4 regions of the Peribacillus sp. FSL R5-0717 genome follow, and region 2 is predicted to be linked to each of the others. Evidence: riboswitches for the same ligand, from Rfam matches in the RefSeq annotation. Region 2 holds a riboswitch; each other region holds the start of a gene.
The links. A riboswitch is a leader RNA that binds a small molecule or an ion and turns the genes downstream of it on or off. The one in region 2 is predicted to bind glycine.
Positions count from the first base shown of each region.

Region 1: it holds a riboswitch for glycine, as region 2 does, so the genes downstream of both, gcvT (glycine cleavage system aminomethyltransferase GcvT) here and glyA (serine hydroxymethyltransferase) in region 2, are expected to answer to the same signal.
Region 3: it holds a riboswitch for glycine, as region 2 does, so the genes downstream of both, NYE65_RS15900 (amino acid permease) here and glyA (serine hydroxymethyltransferase) in region 2, are expected to answer to the same signal.
Region 4: it holds a riboswitch for glycine, as region 2 does, so the genes downstream of both, glyA (serine hydroxymethyltransferase) here and glyA (serine hydroxymethyltransferase) in region 2, are expected to answer to the same signal.

Region 1 covers NZ_JBBOOF010000001.1:660,300-665,202, reverse strand. The annotation lists gene NYE65_RS03245 (DEAD/DEAH box helicase) at 1-1,185, opposite strand, end outside; glycine riboswitch at 1,563-1,650, shown strand; glycine riboswitch at 1,654-1,737, shown strand; gene gcvT (glycine cleavage system aminomethyltransferase GcvT) at 1,878-2,984, shown strand; gene gcvPA (aminomethyl-transferring glycine dehydrogenase subunit GcvPA) at 3,002-4,348, shown strand; gene gcvPB (aminomethyl-transferring glycine dehydrogenase subunit GcvPB) at 4,341-4,903, shown strand, end outside.
Region 2 covers NZ_JBBOOF010000001.1:5,137,533-5,142,435, forward strand. The annotation lists gene rocF (arginase) at 1-291, opposite strand, end outside; glycine riboswitch at 1,176-1,279, shown strand; gene glyA (serine hydroxymethyltransferase) at 1,448-2,698, shown strand; gene gcvT (glycine cleavage system aminomethyltransferase GcvT) at 2,846-3,955, shown strand; gene gcvH (glycine cleavage system protein GcvH) at 4,105-4,500, shown strand; gene gcvPA (aminomethyl-transferring glycine dehydrogenase subunit GcvPA) at 4,502-4,903, shown strand, end outside.
Region 3 covers NZ_JBBOOF010000001.1:3,278,937-3,283,839, forward strand. The annotation lists gene NYE65_RS15890 (sodium:solute symporter family protein) at 1-125, opposite strand, end outside; gene NYE65_RS15895 (DUF3311 domain-containing protein) at 122-322, opposite strand; gene NYE65_RS15900 (amino acid permease) at 600-1,940, opposite strand; glycine riboswitch at 2,129-2,207, opposite strand; gene NYE65_RS15905 (amino acid permease) at 2,715-4,103, shown strand; gene NYE65_RS15910 (hypothetical protein) at 4,168-4,338, shown strand; gene NYE65_RS15915 (FAD-binding oxidoreductase) at 4,476-4,903, shown strand, end outside.
Region 4 covers NZ_JBBOOF010000002.1:91,793-96,695, reverse strand. The annotation lists gene sdaAA (L-serine ammonia-lyase, iron-sulfur-dependent, subunit alpha) at 1-516, opposite strand, end outside; gene NYE65_RS26285 (serine dehydratase beta chain) at 516-1,034, opposite strand; gene glyA (serine hydroxymethyltransferase) at 1,050-2,300, opposite strand; glycine riboswitch at 2,387-2,507, opposite strand; glycine riboswitch at 2,510-2,615, opposite strand; gene NYE65_RS26275 (hypothetical protein) at 2,889-3,080, opposite strand; partial or broken gene gnd (phosphogluconate dehydrogenase (NAD(+)-dependent, decarboxylating)) at 3,663-4,483, opposite strand; gene NYE65_RS26265 (winged helix-turn-helix transcriptional regulator) at 4,897-4,903, shown strand, end outside.

The sequences.
Region 1 (4,903 bases), 4.5 Mb from region 2:
ATTCTGCTGTAGGTACCATTGGAGATATAGTTGAGTCGCCCTATATTCCGTAAAGATAATCACTTTGTCATCAATTTTCTTGATCAGTTCCAAAGCTTTTTCAGCCTTTGAGTTCTGGACCGTTTCATTCACTTTAGTAAATAAATCATCAAGCTTTGCCAAAAAATCAGGGGAAGGCTGATCGTATTTATCTCTCATATTCTTTAATGTATAAAAGACAGCCTCTCTGCTGCTGCATGCTTCCCTTTGGAGAGTGAGAGCCGAAAACGCGCTTCCTTTTGATCCATCCGAAATTGGCTTGAATTTGGAAACAGCATCATACAATGCTTGTTCCGTTGGAGAAAATTCAATGGTGATGGTTTCTACATGCCGTTTTGTCCATTCGATGCCAGTATCGGCCCTCCGGTTTCGAATCATGACAGTGTTGACCAGTTCCTTTAGGTGTTCATCTTCAATGATGTTCCGGCCTTTCCCTTTATACTTTTCCGAAAAGAGCGAAGCATTTCCCAAGTGGCCCGGTTTCAATAACGAAACGAGGTGGAATATCTCCTCGACTTTATTTTGAATCGGAGTGGCTGTCAGGAGTAAACAAAATTTCTTTTTCAGATTTTGGACGAATTCATAGTTCTTCGTCTTATTATTTTTAAGTTTATGAGCTTCATCAATAATGATGAAGTCATATTCCTGAGTAAAGATGATATCTCGATGTGGAGCGCGTTTCGCTGTATCAATGGATGAAATGACCACATCACAGGAGTCCCAGACATAACTTTTTCTCTGAACGACTGCCGGAATATGAAACTTGGTATTCAATTCAAATGCCCATTGTGTGACAAGGGAAGCCGGAACAAGGATCAATACTTTTTTTACAAGGCCCCTAATCATATACTCTTTTAGGATCAAGCCTGCTTCAATTGTTTTTCCCAGCCCTACCTCATCAGCCAAAATGGCTTTTCCATTCATCTTTTCCACTACTTGCTTCGCCGCTTCCAATTGATGGGGAAGCGGGGTTAGCTGAGGAAGGTGCTTGGGCGCCTGTAAACCTTCAAAATCAGGGATGATAAGGTTTTCCTCCATTTGAACCGCCAACTTATAAAGCTCCCAATTTCCCCATGGACCGTCATTTTCCATCTTTTGCAGAAACTCGTCATTCCATTCAGAATTGAAGGATATATTGATTTTCATAGAAATAACTCCCTCTTAAATCATAATTTCCTTAATATAAGGTCAAAACCCGAACATTTCATATGTGAAGTAAGAAAAATATTTCTTTTTCAAAAAATATTGCAGAGATAAGTTTCTTAGGGTAGGATATAAGTATATTTAGAAAATTCCAATTTCCAAACGCTACAAAGAATTTTTGTACATCGATTTTGCAGTTCGCGTTTTCTTAGTATGGGCTATAGGCTCCTAATTTATCCAAGATTACTGAAGGAGATCAGTCAAACGGTTTCTGAAGTTTTAGGAGAATTGGCAGAGAATGCATTCCATTTATGCTCATAGGTTTTACCGATGCTTGGGGCTTATCCGCTTCCTTTCAATGGTAGACCATTTATATGCGGGTGAAGATAAGGGGAGAGACTACGGATGTAGCGCCGAAGGAGCAAACTTAGCAGTGAATCTCTCAGGCAAAAGAACTCTTATTGGACGCAACTCTGGAGAGCGCCGCCCGTTATGGGACGGCCACCAAAGGGGAAAACCTATTACATAGGTAAACTTTCAGGTTTCAGGACAGAGAAAAAGCTCAAACGGGCTTTCTCTGTCCTTTTTTGTGCTTTTTTCACATCATGAATCAGGATATATCTGATGCGTAATGACAAGAAGCTTTTGATAATGAAGCCAATTAATTTTTAAAAAAATCTGAAGGGGGTCATTTTTTGACCAATTTAAAAAGAACACCACTATTTGAGATTTATCGTGAATACGGAGGTAAAACGATTGATTTTGGCGGCTGGGAACTTCCTGTCCAATTTTCGGGTATAAAGGATGAACATGAAGCCGTACGGACAAAAGCGGGGTTATTTGATGTTTCCCATATGGGGGAAGTCGATGTTAAGGGGCCTGGGAGCCTTTCCTTTTTACAGAAGATGCTGACCAATGATATATCAAAGCTGCAACAGGGCGGTGCCCAATATACCGCCATGTGTTATGAAAACGGAGGCACGGTTGATGATCTTATCGTGTATAAAAGGGCTGAGGACGACTATCTGCTCGTGGTCAATGCAGCGAATACAGAAAAAGATTTCAATTGGCTGCAAGCTAATTTAACGGAAGATGCGCAAATTACGAATGTATCAAGTGACTATACACAGCTGGCACTTCAAGGACCAGCTGCAGAGAAGATATTACAAAAACTATCCGGAAGTACTGACTTAAGTGAAATTGGATTTTTCAGGTTCAAGGATAATGTCATGATTAACGGTATCTCCACGCTGGTATCCCGTACTGGATACACTGGTGAAGATGGTTTTGAAATATATAGCGACAGTAAAAATGGTCCTGCCCTCTGGAAGGCGATTATGGATGCCGGTAAGGAAGAGGGGGTTCAGCCGATTGGTTTAGGTGCTCGTGATACCCTGCGTTTTGAAGCGAAACTGCCGCTGTATGGGCAGGAGCTTTCGGCGGACATCACCCCGATAGAAGCCGGGATTGGTTTTGCAGTAAAAGTGGATAAGGAAGTTGATTTTTTCGGGAAAGCCGTTCTTGCTGAGCAAAAGGAAAAAGGGGCTCCCCGGAAGCTTGTGGGAATTGAAATGATTGACCGTGGCATTCCACGTCATGGGTATAAGGTCTACAGCGGAGATGAAGTCATTGGCGAGGTCACGACTGGTACCCAATCGCCAACATTGAAGAAAAACGTTGGATTGGTACTTATCGATAAGGAATTTTCGGTGCTGGATGCGGAAGTCGAAGTGGAAATCCGTTCCAAACGTTTGAAAGCCGTTATAATACAAACACCTTTTTATAAAAAACCACGTAAATAGAGGGGAATGGTCATTAGATGAAACATCGTTATTTACCCATGACAGAGCAAGATAAACAAGAAATGCTGGAAGCGATAGGGGTATCCGCTGCTGAAGAACTTTTCAATGATATCCCTGAAAGCGTTCGTTTTCAAGGAGAATACGATATCAAGCCTGCTAAATCGGAACCTGCATTAATGAAAGAATTATCAAGGCTTGCTGCAAAGAATGCGGACCTTAAAAATTATGCTTCCTTCCTTGGTGCGGGTGTCTATGACCATTACGCGCCGGTCATCGTCGATCATGTTCTTTCCCGTTCTGAGTTTTATACGGCGTATACACCGTATCAGCCTGAAATTTCACAGGGCGAGCTTCAAGCAATCTTTGAATATCAAACGATGATATGTGAATTGACGGGCATGGATGTGGCTAACTCCTCCATGTATGACGGCGGGACGGCGCTGGCTGAAGCAGCGATGCTTGCTTCAGGACAGACAAGGCGGAAGAAGATTCTCATTTCAGGAACCGTTCATCCTGAATCAAGAGAAGTTGTGAAGACATATGCAAAAGGGCAACGCGTGGAAGTGATCGAAATTCCTCATAAAGACGGTGTGACGGACTTAGCTGCTTTAAGGGAATTGGCGAATGATGACATTGCCGGAGTGATCGTGCAATACCCGAACTTTTTTGGCCGGATCGAGCCATTGAAAGAAATGGAAGAAATCATTCATGGCGTCAAGTCCATGTTTATCGTTTCCAGTAATCCGCTTGCATTGGGAGCTTTGACATCCCCTGGTGCACTCGGTGCAGATATCGTAACGGGGGATGCTCAGCCATTCGGCATTCCAGCGGCATTCGGTGGCCCTCATTGTGGATATTTTGCGGTTACTAATAAACTTGTACGGAAAGTTCCGGGCAGACTCGTCGGTCAAACGGTCGATGAGAATGGAAAAAGAGGGTTTGTCCTGACGCTTCAAGCCCGTGAACAGCACATTCGCCGTGACAAAGCCACATCCAACATTTGTTCCAATCAAGCTTTGAATGCCTTGGCAGCTTCTGTTGCAATGACCGCGCTTGGGAAAAAGGGTGTCAAAGAAATGGCCGTGCAAAATATTCAAAAAGCACATTATGCGAAAAAAGCAATTATGGCAAAAGGGGTGGAAGTGATTTTCGACGGTCCTTCGTTTAATGAATTTGTCATTAAACTGCCTGCTCCGTTTTCAGAGGTCAATAAAAACCTTTTTGAAAAAGGGATGATCGGCGGCTTCGATTTAGGAACGGTTTATCCTGAATTGAAAGACCATATGCTGGTTGCGGTAACTGAACTAAGAACAAAAGAAGAAATTGATGCACTTGCGCAGGAATTGGGGGATCAACATGAATAATCAAGATCAATCACTCATTTTTGAAATCAGTACTTCCGGCCGGATCGGGTACAGTCTGCCAGAAATGGATGTTGCAACTATTCCGCTCGAAGAAATTCTTCCTGCCGACTACATCCGTGAAGAAGAGGCAAAGCTTCCTGAGGTGTCCGAACTGGATATCATGCGTCACTATACTGCACTTTCCAAACGGAATCATGGGGTGGATTCGGGTTTTTATCCGCTTGGTTCATGCACGATGAAATATAATCCGAAAATAAATGAAAATGTGGCACGTTTCAACGGTTTTGCCCATATCCATCCATATCAAGATCCCGCTACTGTACAAGGAGCATTGGGACTATTATTTGATTTGCAGGAACACTTAACGGAAATCACCGGGATGGACCAAGTGACATTACAGCCTGCAGCAGGTGCCCACGGTGAATGGACAGGGTTGATGATGATTCGCGCTTTTCACGAAGCGAATGGAGATACAGAACGGACGAAAGTGATTGTACCTGATTCGGCCCATGGTACGAATCCTGCCTCTGCCACTGTTGCCGGACTTGAAACGAT
Region 2 (4,903 bases):
CCCTAAAACTAAAGGAAAACGATTTGCTTGGATGACTTCATCCACTTTTTGACTCAATTTTTCATTACCTTCTGCTACATCCTGCAGATTCTTTAAATTTGTGTCACTATCACTTTGTGCTCTTTCCTGTATTTCTACTTTAATATCACCTTCATCACGGACAGTATAGCCAATGTTTTCAAGTCTTTCACTTAATCCTGCATATCTGATGGCACTAGGCCCCATATCCACTCCTCTTCTAGTTTGACCAAGATCCATTGGCACACCAATGATTGAAATTTGCTTTTTCATATGTAATTCCTCCTTCGATTTTTCTACCCTAGTATAAGGGTAAAAGGATAGATGACTCAACTCGACATTTTTTTGAATATTTATACGATTGAAAAAAGGGTAAAAGTCCTGGGTTTAAATTCCTATTATTGATTATTTATGAATAGGATACATTACCATGTGGGGTATGAAGGGAATTGGCTGAATCCCTTTGAAATCTGCGATTGTTAAGATTTTTATTCCAGGAATGGAAGTGATAGCGTTACCAATCGGAATAGGTGGCCGAAGGAAGATTCTGAAGATATTGAATATATTATACTGGTTACATTTATTCATCAAAATGAGCGGTTTCACCTAAAATGCATGGAAGGATTTTTCATTTTTATATTAAAAAAATTTTTTTGACGTGAGAATAAAGAACTTTTTTTCTAATGTGGTTAACCGCGAGAAACGATTCATTACAAAAAATAGGATAGATTACTAGAGGAAAGTGCCATTTTGAAGGGTTTGTTTCACATATACAAAAAAGGTAAAGAGTGGCTGCCCTTTACCTTCCTGTTAAAATATAAGTTGGTTTAAAACCTTTTATGCCATTCCTCATTTAGGTAGATCAGACGAATCAGAGGAAGGTAGTGGGAAATTAAGTGGAGTCTGCCCCGCTTTAATAAGCAACCATTAAGATATATGAATGCTCATATTTTGATGAGAAAGGGATTATTTTAGAATAGCGTTGGTAACGCTTTCAAAATTACTTGACATACTTAATCACAACTACTATTCTAAATGTACCAAATTGAATAAGCGAATGACAGTTGTGGGAGAGTGCAATGCGACACAAGCCACCGAAGGAGCAAGTTCCAAAAAGACCCTTGGAACAAATCTCTCAGGTAGATGGAACCACAACTGGACGCACCTCTGGAGAGCGCGTATAAACAAGTACGCCACCAAAGGGGAAAGGTTCTATTTAAAATGGAGCTAAACTCTCAGGTAAAAGGACAGAGAAGGGTAGAGAACGCTACGTTACCCTTTTCTGTCCTTTTTTGCGTGCAAAAAAGGTAGTAAATCATACTGTTTTTAATAAACTTCATAGAAAAGTAGATGTAGCGGGAAAGAGATTTTAGTATCTCGAACCGTATTAAAATTCAGAATAATCAAAAAAGACTAGGGGGAAAATAAAATGAGTTTAAAACAAAATGATTTAACCATTTTTGAAGCGATTGAGAAGGAAGGACAACGTCAACATCAAACCCTGGAATTAATTGCATCAGAAAACTTCGTTAGCCCAGATGTATTAGAGGCAATGGGAAGTGTGATGACAAATAAATATGCAGAAGGTTATCCAGGAAAGCGCTATTATGGTGGATGTGAATTTGTCGATGTGGCAGAACAAGCAGCTATTGAGCGCTTAACAAAACTTTTTGGTGCAAAATATGCAAATGTTCAGCCTCACTCAGGTGCACAAGCCAATTTCGCAGTTTTTTTCGCACTGCTGCAGCCTGGTGATAAAGTGATGGGAATGAACCTTTCACATGGTGGCCATTTAACTCATGGAAGTCCAGTCAGCGTTTCAGGAAAATGGTTTGAAGTTGTGTCCTACGGAGTTAAAGAAGATACTCAACTAATTGATTATGATGAGTTGGAAGCTATCGCAAAGAAAGAAAAACCTAAATTGATTATTGCAGGGACAAGTGCCTATCCAAGAACGATTAATTTTGCACGATTTAGAGAAATTGCCGATCAAGTTGGTGCAAAACTTATGGTGGATATGGCTCATATAGCCGGGCTGGTAGCAGCTGGTCTTCACCCGTCCCCAATCCCATATGCAGATGTTGTGACAAGTACAACTCATAAAACATTGAGAGGACCGCGGGGGGGGATCATTTTAACGAACGATGAAGAAATTATCAAAGCGATTAATAAATCCGTGTTCCCAGGAATTCAAGGCGGCCCACTCATGCATATCATTGCAGCAAAAGCGGTTGCTTTCAACGAGGCTTTACAACCAAGCTTTAAGGATTATGCGAAACAAGTCATTGAAAATGCTGCAACACTTGGCGAAACATTAAAAAATGAAGGTGCAGCCCTTGTTTCTGGTGGAACTGATAATCATATTGTCCTTTTAGATTTGCGTCCTTGGAATTTAACAGGGAAAGAAGCAGAGAAACTATTAGAAGAAGCGGGCATTACCGTTAATAAAAATACGATTCCCTATGATCCAGAAAAGCCATTTGTTACGAGCGGTATCCGAATGGGAACAGCAGCTTTAACAACTCGAGGCATGAAGGAAGAAGAAATGGTGAAAATTGGCGAAGTGATTGCAACTGTTCTAAAGAGTAAAGGGAATAAAGACGTTCTTCAGAAAGCAAGAGAAACAACCAAAGGGATTTGTGATGTTTATCCGTTATTTCAACAGCCAATTACTGTGTAAATGAGGTAATTAAAGTCATGTATAAGGTATAGGAAATGGTATGCCAAGGACCCTTCGAGAAACGTCTTTTGGAGGCCTGGCGATGAAAGAAACCGGTAAACAGGAAAAGAACATCTATTTTGAAAAAAACATAATTGGGGGTAAATCATGGGTACTGAAACAGCATTAAAGCAAACACCGCTTTTTGAAGTATATAAAAAATACGGAGCAAAAGTTATTGATTTTGGTGGCTGGGCTCTGCCAGTTCAATTTACCAGCATTTTAGAAGAGCATGAAGCTGTTCGAACAGAAGCAGGACTTTTTGATGTTTCTCATATGGGAGAAGTACTTGTGGAAGGGAAAGATGCCGAGAGTTATATTAATTACCTTGTTACAAACGATGTAACAAAACTTAGCATCAATCAAGCACAGTATACCGCAATGTGCTATCCAGATGGCGGAACGGTCGATGATTTATTAGTTTATAAATTAGGGAATGAAAAATATTTACTCGTTATTAATGCCGCAAACATTGAGAAAGATTACGAATGGATGAAGCAGCATGTAAAAGGAGAGATGACGATCCAAAATATTTCGGAAGACATCGCTCAGCTTGCCATCCAAGGTCCAAAGGCAGAAAGCATTTTGCAAAAGTTAACGGAAATAGATTTATCAGAAATTGGCTCTTTTAAATTCGCCCAACATGTCAACATCTCCGAGATTACCGACATACTTGTATCCCGTACAGGTTACACAGGAGAAAATGGATATGAACTTTATTTAGCAGCAGACAAAGCGGTAGTACTCTGGGAAAAGCTCTTAGAAGCAGGAACCACGAATGGATTACAACCATGTGGACTTGGTGCACGGGACACGCTTCGACTTGAAGCACGTCTTGCACTCTATGGACAGGAACTCAGTAACGATATCAGCCCGCTTGAAGCAGGAATCGGCTTTGTCGTAAAGACGAACAAAGAAAGTGACTTTATCGGAAAATCTGCTCTTACAGAACAAAAAGAAGCTGGATTAAAACGAAAATTAGTAGGGATTGAAGTAACAGGCAGAGGGATTCCGCGTCATGGTTACAAGGTAATTTCTAAAGGTGGAGAGGAAATAGGTATTGTTACATCCGGAACACAATCACCATCTTTGAAGAAAAGCTTAGGTCTTGCCTTGGTATCAGCCGACCAAGCTGAAGTGGGGGCGCCGATAAAAGTGGAAATTCGTAATAAACTGATTGAAGCCGTTATTGTTAATGCACCATTCTACAAAAGATAAGTGGAAATATTTTAATAGAGTTATCGTGTAGTTTTAAGTCGAATTCGGTTACTTTGCATGCAGCCCGAAATCGACAACCTGCTATGAGTAAATTATCTAAAATATATTCTGAATTATGGCAATAGTAAAAAAGAAAAGGGGAAAATACAATGACGAAAGTAATATCAAGTTTACGATATAGCAAAGAACATGAGTGGGTGCAACAATTAGAAGGAAATCGTGTACGTATTGGAATCTCTGATTATGCACAAAAGGCGTTAGGTGATATCGTCTTTGTTGAAAATCCAGCGATTGATGATGAAGTAAATGTCAATGAATCGATGGGAACGATCGAGTCAGTTAAAGCAGTTTCCGAACTTTACTCACCTGTTTCAGGTATGGTAGTTACTGTAAACGAAGAGTTAGAAGGCGCTCCAGAGACGATTAACGAGCATCCATTTGAAGCAGGGTGGTTAGTCGAAGTAGAAATGTCCAATCCAGAAGAATTAGATTCACTTCTAAACGAAGAAGAATATCAAGCATTTACTAATGAAGGAGAGGAATAATATGACAGCCACTTATAGATACCTCCCTGATACGAAACAGGACCAAGAGGAAATGCTCAAATTTTTAAATATTTCTTCTATAGATGAGTTATTTGAAGATATTCCAGCTGAAATTAGCCTGCAGGATGAGCTAAACATTCCAGAGGCGGTTCCTGAACCGCTTCTTTTGAAAAAAATGAATCAGCTTGCTACAAAAAACAAAAATGCAAATCATTACCCAACTTTCCTAGGTGCGGGTACATATGATCACTATATTCCAAGTGTGGTAAATCATATGATTTCACGTTCCGAATTTTACACAGCTTATACACCCTACCAACCGGAAATCAGTCAAGGTGAATTACAAGCAATTTTTGAATTTCAAACGATGGTTTGTGAGTTGACAGGAATGGATGTGGCTAAC
Region 3 (4,903 bases), 1.9 Mb from region 2:
GCACCAAAACCGCGTCCGCCGACCGTCCATTGTTCCAAGTCCATATCTTTTCCTTTTGAAGAGCGTATTCCTAAAAATATCGATAGAAGTAAAAATGCTAAAATGATTAAGAGAGCAATATTCATTCCTGGTCACCTTCCCGATTCCTGGGATCCAGCTTATACATGATGCCGAGTATGGCAGAGGTAAGGACCACCCACATAGCCATCCAGAACATATTGAAAGGCATCCCTAATACATATGGTTCTATTTTATTAACAAAAGGTAGAAATCCCAGTATGCCTATAAAAGGAACTAGTGTAAGAATATATATAATCTTCATTAAACAACCCCCTCCGTTTTAAATAAAGTGAAACGCCCACCAATGGGTGTTTATTCTTCAATGCCACTGATGGATGGGTGAACCAAACCGGATGGAAAATTCATACATGACGGAAAAGGTCCGATAATCTATATTAGCTTACACTATTTTGATATAAAATTTAATGCAGTTGCCTGATATATTTTAGCAAAAGTGTGCAGAAAGCCGAAGGCCTAATATGTTCATATGCAGATAAAGCCTTGAATTCATATTGAGTTCAAGGCTTTATTTCCTTTAGCTATCTTTTTTTCCGATAATTATATAGTATCACCAAGAGGATGAACCAGATTGGGGTCAAGAGCAGTGATAGCCGTGTAGCTTCAGCGAATAGCATAACAATAAGGATGAACAGGAATAAGCCTAAAATGACGTAATTGATAAAAGGTGTAAAAGGAGCCTTGAAAGTCGATTCGGCTCTTAGGTCGGGCCTTGTTTTCGAATATTTGATATGGGAGATCAAGATAATGCTCCATACCCATATGAAACAGATGGCACTGATGGTAGTCACGACAGTAAATGCCTGTTCCGGTATCAGCTTGCTTAATAATGCCCCTATTGATACAACGATTGTGGATGTGAATAAGGCATTGCCCGGAACAGCGTGTTTATTTAATTTTTCCAGTTTAGCTGGGGCTTCGCCATTCCTGCTTAACGTATAAAGTATTCGGCTCGTTGAAAATAAACCGCTGTTGCATGCAGAAGCAGCGGATGTCAAAACGACGAAGTTGATGATCCCTGCAGCGACTGGAATGCCGATTAACGCAAAGACCTCTACAAATGGACTGCTTGTGGCATCCAGTTGTGTCCATGGGTTGACGCAGAGAATGACGAATAGTGCACCAACGTAGAAAAGCAAAATCCGGACAGGGATTTTATTGATGGCAGATGGAATGTTCTTTCGCGGGTTCGCCGTTTCTGCTGCAGAAACCCCGACCAATTCGACACCGACAAATGAGAAGACGACCAACTGTAAAGATAACAGGAATCCGGAAATGCCATTGGGGAACATGCCGCCATGATTCCAAAGGTTCGTTAGGGAAACCGTTCCGGTATTGGTATTGAAGCCGAGGATTAGAAGGAAAATTCCTACGATGATCAAGGCGATGATCGTGATTACTTTAATGATGGCAAACCAGAATTCCAATTCGCCAAAGATCTTAACGGTCAATAGGTTCAATCCTAACAGAATGACCAGACAAAGCAGAGCCGGAATCCATTGAGGGACATCAAACCAATATTGCATATAAACACCGACAGCTATGATATCGGCCATTGCGGTCATAATCCAACAAAACCAATATGTCCAACCGGTCACGAAGCCGGCCCATGGACCGACATATTCAGTTGCGAATTCAGTGAATGATGTGTACCCTGCATTGGATAAAAGCAATTCCCCCAGGGCCCTCATCACAAAAAACAAGGCAATCCCTATTATCATATAAGAGAATAATATGGAAGGACCTGCTAATTGTATGGCTTTTCCGGAACCTAAAAATAAACCGGTGCCAATGGTTCCTCCTATTGCAATCAGTTGTACATGTCGATTTTTTAAATCTCTTTTTAATTCTTGTTTAGCCAATTCGTACGCCCCCGTTTTTATAGTCTTGGTAGTGAATGTTTACCTGCATGGTCTTGGAGAGAGGGACGTGATTGTCGTCCAGCTTGCCTTTCCCATTTGTTGTTTTAGTCCAATCACAAAATGGACATTAAAAAAAGAGATTGGATAATACCAATCTCTTAAAGGGCTCAGAATAACAATATATCATTCGTTACTCTTCTGTCCTTTTGCCTGAGATTGTGAATCCTTCGGCGCTGCATCTTGTACAGTCTCTCCAGAAGCTGCTCCTGCTATAGTGTCATCCACAGCATTCATCGCTTGCTTGTATGCGGTTGTGAAGAAATGTCAGTCAGTGATGATTTTTCACTGCTTGATCATTTCATTATGCTTATAAAATAATATTGGAATTCTATCATCTATTTTTCGGTAGGTCAACAAATTTTTTGAAATGAAACAGGCATTATCTGTAGTTTAATAGTGGTCTGTATTTAACATAAGGTCTAAGCAGAAGTGATTGTTTTCTACTCATTATGAACGATCACTATAATAAAATACTGAACATCATTTTTTTAAAATGATATTTTCAGATTTGAAAAATCAACAAGATATTATTGGCAACTGTTTATTTCAAAAATACAATTGTATTTTTACAGAATATTTACTATTATAAGATAAGAAATCATAAATGAAGTGTTATTGATATTTTTTCGATAGAGCATTTCTAACTGCAATAATTAATAAGTTCGTGGTAAGGATAGAAAAGCATTACCGATATTGCATCTGGAGGAGTTAATCATGTCGAACAAGGAATTAAAGAGAGGGCTGGAAGCACGTCACATTCAAATGATAGCTTTGGGCGGAACCATCGGAGTCGGGTTATTCATGGGATCTGCGAGCACGATCAAATGGACCGGGCCCTCTGTAATGCTTGCTTATGCCATTGCAGGTATTTTTATATTTTTCATCATGCGTTCCATGGGTGAGATGCTTTATTTAGAACCGACTACAGGTTCTTTTGCAACCTTTGCGAGCACCTATATACATCCTTTGGCAGGTTATATGACTGCTTGGAGCAATTGGTTTCAATGGGTAATCGTCGGAATGTCCGAAATCATTGCGGTTGGGCTGTATATGCAATATTGGTTCCCGGAGTTACCGGCCTGGATACCAGGTGTAGTGGCCATGATCATCTTGGGAGCGGCCAACCTCATTTCCGTTAAATCCTTTGGGGAATTTGAATTCTGGTTTGCACTTATAAAAATCATAACGATTATATTGATGATCGTTGCCGGCCTGGGCCTTATCTTCTTTGGAATAGGGAATGGCGGGGATGCGATTGGATTATCGAATCTTTGGGAAAATGGCGGCTTCTTTACGGGAGGCTGGACAGGATTCTTCTTTGCGCTTTCGCTTGTCGTGGCTTCCTATCAAGGCGTTGAGCTTATCGGCATCACAGCCGGGGAAGCGAAAAACCCAACGAAGACCGTAACAAAAGCGATTCAATCAATTATATGGCGCATTTTAATTTTCTACATTGGTGCCATTTTCGTCATTGTGACAGTATTCCCTTGGGATCAACTGGATGACTTAGGCAGTCCGTTTGTTTCGACCTTTGCCAAAATAGGTATCACTGCAGCGGCAGGCATCATTAATTTTGTCGTCATCACTGCGGCGATGTCTGGATGCAACAGTGGGATTTTCAGTGCAGGTCGTATGCTTTACACACTGGCATTGAATGGCCAAGCTCCGAAAGTCTTTGCTAAAGTATCTAAAAATGGAGTTCCGGCATATTGCACGATCGCTGTACTATTAGGGTTGGGCATCGGGGTTATCCTGAATTACCTTGCACCGCCGCAAGTATTCCTTTATGTGTACAGTGCGAGTGTTTTGCCTGGGATGATTCCATGGTTTGTCTTACTTATCAGTGAGCTTAAGTTCAGAAAGGTAAATGCCGCTGAAATGGAGAAACATCCGTTCAAAATGCCGTTGGCCCCTTACAGTAACTATGCGACAATAGCCTTTTTACTGATGGTGCTGGTAGGTATGTGGATCAATCCTAGTACAAGAATTTCCTTGGTTGTCGGGATCGTTTTCCTAGCCTTGGTAATAGCAAGTTATTACATGCTGAAAATGGATAAACGAACACCATTGGATGTTAAATCCGATGATGAGATTTCAGGATAAGAAATTCTAGTAAAAAGCCCTTCTCTAATTCGAGAAGGGCCTTTTTTGTCCTTGTAGACCAATGGTGGAATTCACGAGTAAAACAGCGAAACTCACGAGTAAAACAGCGGAATTCGCGAGTAAAGTCGTCGAATTCACGAGTAAAACAGCGAAACTCACGAGTAAAGTCGTCGAACTCAAGGGTAAAACAGCTGAACTCACGAGTAAAGTCGTCGAATTCACGAGAAGACGTTGAATTCACGAGTAAAACAGCAAAACTCACGGGTGTAGCTAATTTGCCCCCGTAACAAGGGGGAGGAGCAGGGGGAATGTATCTTCATGCCAGTTTTTTTCATAGGATGTTACATATTTACCCGAGGAGGGGTTTATCTTTTGGAAAGAACAAAGCTTACCGGGCGTATCGTTACACCTAATGATGCTGAGTATGAGCGTGCCAGGATAAATAATAACTTAAGTTTTTCTAAATTCCCAAAGGTCATTGTGTTTTGTCAAGATTCCGATGATGTGTTGAATTCATTGAAGTGGGCCCGGGAAAATCATGCACCTTTCCGGGTTAGGAGCGGCAGGCATAGTTATGAAAATTTTTCATTAGTGAATGGCGGTCTAGTCATTGATATTAGTGAAATGTACAATATCAAGGTCAATCGTGAAAAAATGATCACAAAAATTGAAGCCGGAGCTGATTTAGGGCGAGTATATAATACGTTATGGAACTATGGCACGACGATTCCGGCAGGGACCGAAAGCAGTGTTGGTGTTGTAGGTCTTACGCTCGGCGGTGGAATAGGTATGTTAACGAG
Region 4 (4,903 bases), on a different contig from region 2:
CACCTCTGCTTGGCATCCTCCTGCCGCTCCGGAAATAAAGGACCGGTTGGCAATGACATACCCAAGGGCACTTGCGGTGAACAATCCCATGACTAAGTCTCTATAGGAAGTTCCGTCATTTTTGTGAAGCGAAAATAATACTCCGGGTAATATACCGGCCGCTCCGGCTGTTGGAGTTGCGACAATGACTCCCATTCTCGCATTGCTTTCAGATGTCGCCAGTGAGAAAGTCATGGCATCGCTAATATAACTTCCTGAAAGAGGGTTACCTTGATTCACGTAATCGTACATTTTAACGGCATCACCACCTGAAATGCCACTTGGTGCAGTAGAGGCGTCTTTTTTTCCGCTCTCAACAGCTTCCTTCATTTTAAATAACCGTTCTTCCATCATACTGATGATGGTATTTTGATCTCTCCCCGATTTTTCTATTTCCATCATTAACATGACTTCACCAATCGTTTTCTGTTTATGTGTACAAATTTCAATTAGCTCGTTCATTGACCGAATTTCCATCATGCACCCTCTAATGACGTTTTTTTCAACACATATGGATGATAATGTGTAGCGAGTACCGAAAAGTCATCGCTAGTGCTTAAACGAATATCAACCATTTCATCGCCAATCATAAAGATTTTAGATAAACCGCCTCCAAGGGATGCTCCACCTACCTTTACCAGCCATTCCCCACGTTTTGCCGTAACGACTGTTGTATTCGGATGTTCAAAATAAGGGCAGCTGTCTTCAAACTGAAATTCGTAATCTAGTCCATGTTCTTTGGTCAGCTCCATGGCATTTTTAATCCTGGAATCATCTGTATCCATGCCCAGTAATCCGCCAAGTAGGGCTTTATCTGTCCCGTGACCTTGGTGCGTTTCAGCAAATGAATCGTAGAAAATAATGTTCGCCTCTTCCGGACAACCACCTAATAGTTCATGAATGAACCTCCCCATCGATACAGCACCAGCAGTATGAGAACTAGATGGCCCTACCATGATAGGGCCGATAATGTCAAAACAACTTTGGAATTCCATGTTGTTTCTCCCTTCTTAGACCGTTATAGACTGTTGAAACAATGGATATCCGTCACAAATCGCTTTTGTTGTTTCTTTTACTTTTTCTAGAACAGCTGTATCTCCATTGCTCTTTAAAACAGCCGCAATCACTTCTCCGATTTTAACCATTTCTTCCTGCTTCATACCACGTGTCGTTAAAGCCGCTGTTCCCATTCGAATGCCACTTGTGACAAATGGGCTTTCGGTATCATAGGGAATCGTGTTTTTGTTAACTGTTATACCCGCCTCTTCTAGTAATCGTTCTGCTTCTTTTCCGGTTAAATTCCATTGGCGAACGTCTAAAAGGACGATATGGTTGTCCGTTCCACCTGAAACAAGAATTGCGCCTGCTTTCTTTAATGTTTCGCCAAGTGTTGCTGCGTTTTCAATGATTTGTTTGGCATAGATCTTAAAGCTCGGTTGCAATGCTTCTTTAAAGGAAACCGCCTTTGCCGCAATAATGTGCATGAGTGGCCCACCTTGAATCCCTGGGAATATAGCTTTATTCATTTTCTTTATCATGTCTTCATCATTTGTTAAAATGATGCCGCCACGTGGACCGCGTAAAGTTTTGTGCGTTGTGCTTGTCACCACATCCGCATATGGGATGGGAGATGGATGAAAACCTGCTGCCACAAGCCCCGCAATATGGGCCATATCCACCATCAGTTTTGCTCCAACTTGATCGGCGATTTCTTTAAAACGTGCAAAATCAATTGTTCTTGGGAAAGCACTTGTCCCCGCAATAATCAATTTTGGTTTTTCTTTTTTCGCGATTGCTTCAAGCTCATCATAGTCTATCAAGTGAGTATCTTCTCTCACCCCATAAGACACAATATCAAACCATTTCCCCGAGATGCTGACGGGACTACCATGAGTTAAGTGTCCTCCATGCGAAAGGTTCATCCCCATCACTTTATCGCCCGGCTGAAGCAGCGCATAAAAAACAGCTAGATTTGCTTGTGCACCTGAGTGTGGTTGTACATTTGCATACTTAGCACCAAACAGCTTGGTTAGGCGTTCAATCGCTGTTTGTTCCACCACATCTACATATTCACAGCCTCCATAGTAACGCTTCCCTGGATATCCTTCTGCATACTTATTAGTGAGGACAGACCCCATGGCTTCCATCACTTCTTTACTTACGAAGTTTTCTGATGCGATTAATTCTAACGTATTATGTTGTCTTTCCCTTTCATTTTCCATGGCATTATAAATCTCTGAATCATAGTTTTGTAGACTCATATTCAAATATCCTCCTCGATTTTCTTCCAAGCTCCCTTTCCTCACAAAAAAGGACAGAGGAAAGGCAGGATAAATATCCCACCTTTCCTCTGTCCTTTTTACCTGAGAGATTACCTTCGGTATGAAACATATACAAAACAATCTGTCTTGTAATATTCTTTCATCAAAAGGATTCCCCTTTGGTGGCTTTTCAGCTCTCTCCAGAGGTGCGTCCAATTGTAGTCTTTTTACCTGAGAGTTTCTATCCCAAGGTTTTTTTGGGAATTGCTCCTTCGGTGCCGAATCGATTTCTTCGGTCTCTCCCACAATTATCATCCGCTTATATAAACTTCCATTATAATTGCATGTTAACGGGTTTAAATGAAAATTTCAATAATTATCTGAAAAAACTTTATTTTCAGAAATTCAAACATGGACGGTATAGATCTTTCTGACAGTTCATAAAATAAGAAGTTATTCGTTATGCAAAAATCAAAATTGTTAACTGCTTTTCTGAATCCCAACAAGTTTCTGTATCTAGGAACCGCTCCACTTTTGAACGGTTGCTAAGAAAAGCGCAAGATGGGAAAGGACATATTGTCTAAATTTTTAAACAATGGATGTTTGAAAAAAAAAATTAAGGTATTGCGAGATTTGCGAGAATCCTTGAAGCAATAAAGATTGCTTAGCAACTTCCTCTTTGTCCCAACCACTTGATATATTAGCTATAACGATAATTGCTAGAACCCATACCCACCACTTCTTTGGCTTCTTTAGATTGATTTTCTTTTCCATACTCATTTTGAATTCTTCTCCTTTACCTTACAGTTTTACTTTCTACGACTAAGTCACCACCTCCACTTCCCTGTATTAATAGTAAGGTAATTACTTTTCATCTCCTTGATTTAAATGCCTTTTTTTCAATACCCCTGTTTAAATCTTGATTTTAAATAGGGAGGGTATGAATCAGCACCGGACAGGGAATGGGATTTTCCATTCCCTGTCCGACAGATGCATATTGAATGAGATAAGTAATCGTTTGGGTAGGTAAAGTAAAAACCCATCTTTTATTTATTTAATATGACTCTCAGTTCACCAATTTAAGTATTCATGCAATGGACTTAAGTCTACTATCAATCAAGTAATCATTTCTTTATAGCTATTTGGATTCACTTTATTTACAGTAAAATCAGCTATAGCAACTTGGTAGTAATTTGATAATTTATTTAACATTAGATCTAATTCTTTATTGCTATATAACCCTACTATCACTTCATTTAAAATAACTGTATTGTTTCTTTCCATTTTATTTTCCTCCTTTTGTTTGAAAAATTTTCCATCCTTCATTTGCATGTTAGATCTGATGGAAATGAACATTAAATGATTTCCTAATGAACGATGGCTCATCAAGAAAATGGCGATGACGGGAGTGGCTGTTTGTAAATCAAAAGCAGTTTCGGCCATCCATTTTGCTTCTCAAGAAGAATTCCATATCTACTCTTTTTATTTTTTTCTAATTTTTCATCTTAGAAAATGCTCTTTCCGTTAAATCCATAGGCCCTGGACGAATAACCAAACCGCTTTTTCCATACTCTTGCTACATTCTCAGAGTTATAGTCAAGTTCCCTTTTTTCTAATAATTCAAATCCTTCCCCAATGTCATCCATTTCGTTATCAATCCCATTGTTGGTCATTTTCAAGAAGTGACCACTCCCTCCTTTTCCTGCATATAAATATCCATTTTCTACAGATATATCTCTGAAAATGGGCTCTACTATGCGCCAAGCTTCAAGGTCTCCTCCAATCTTGAAACAAACACCTTTTCGAGCACCTTCCTTTCCTTCAGAGGACACGACATCCATAAAGTTCACACCATATCTCTTTAGCCTATTGTACCGGCGAATGGTATCCTTATAGTAGGAATTTCCAGATTGAATTAAAATATCGCCAATATTTAGAAACGGTGTCACTTCACTAATTACTACATCAACTGAATCTGGGGGAACCATAAGCCAAATAATTCGGGGTTGCTCTAATGATTTAATGAGTTCTACTATATTAGTTGTTCCCTTAGCTCCGTATCTTTCCATTTCTTCTACAGCACCGGAATCTAAATCATAGGCCACAACGTCGTGGCTTTCTTCAATTAGGTTTTGACCTAAGTTTAATCCCATTTTTCCTAAACCGATTAATCCAACTTTCATCGTGATGGCCTCCTTTTTAGAATAGAGTTCTTCTAATTTGTGCATCTTTCCTTTTACATATTGGTAACTTCGTTAGATTTAATTAGTATAAAAATTCACCTTATTTATCTAAAGCCCCTGTTGCTTTAAATAAGGGTCACAGTATGCATTTCCGTCATTTTAGGATACTTAAACGCATTCCTGTCTAAAAATTTATTACGTAGAAAAGTCATTTAATCCCCCCGTATTCTTCCGTGATTTCAAAATTATGGTATAGTAAGATTCTAATGGATGTACCAAGAATAGTTCTTGCGGTGATGATCCTCTATGTATATAAAAGTATAATATCTATATTTTTTAATTGTAAGTACGCACTTTTTTATTATATAGTATTATAAAGTACACTATTATTTTATGACCTGGGGGGAAAATAAATGGGAC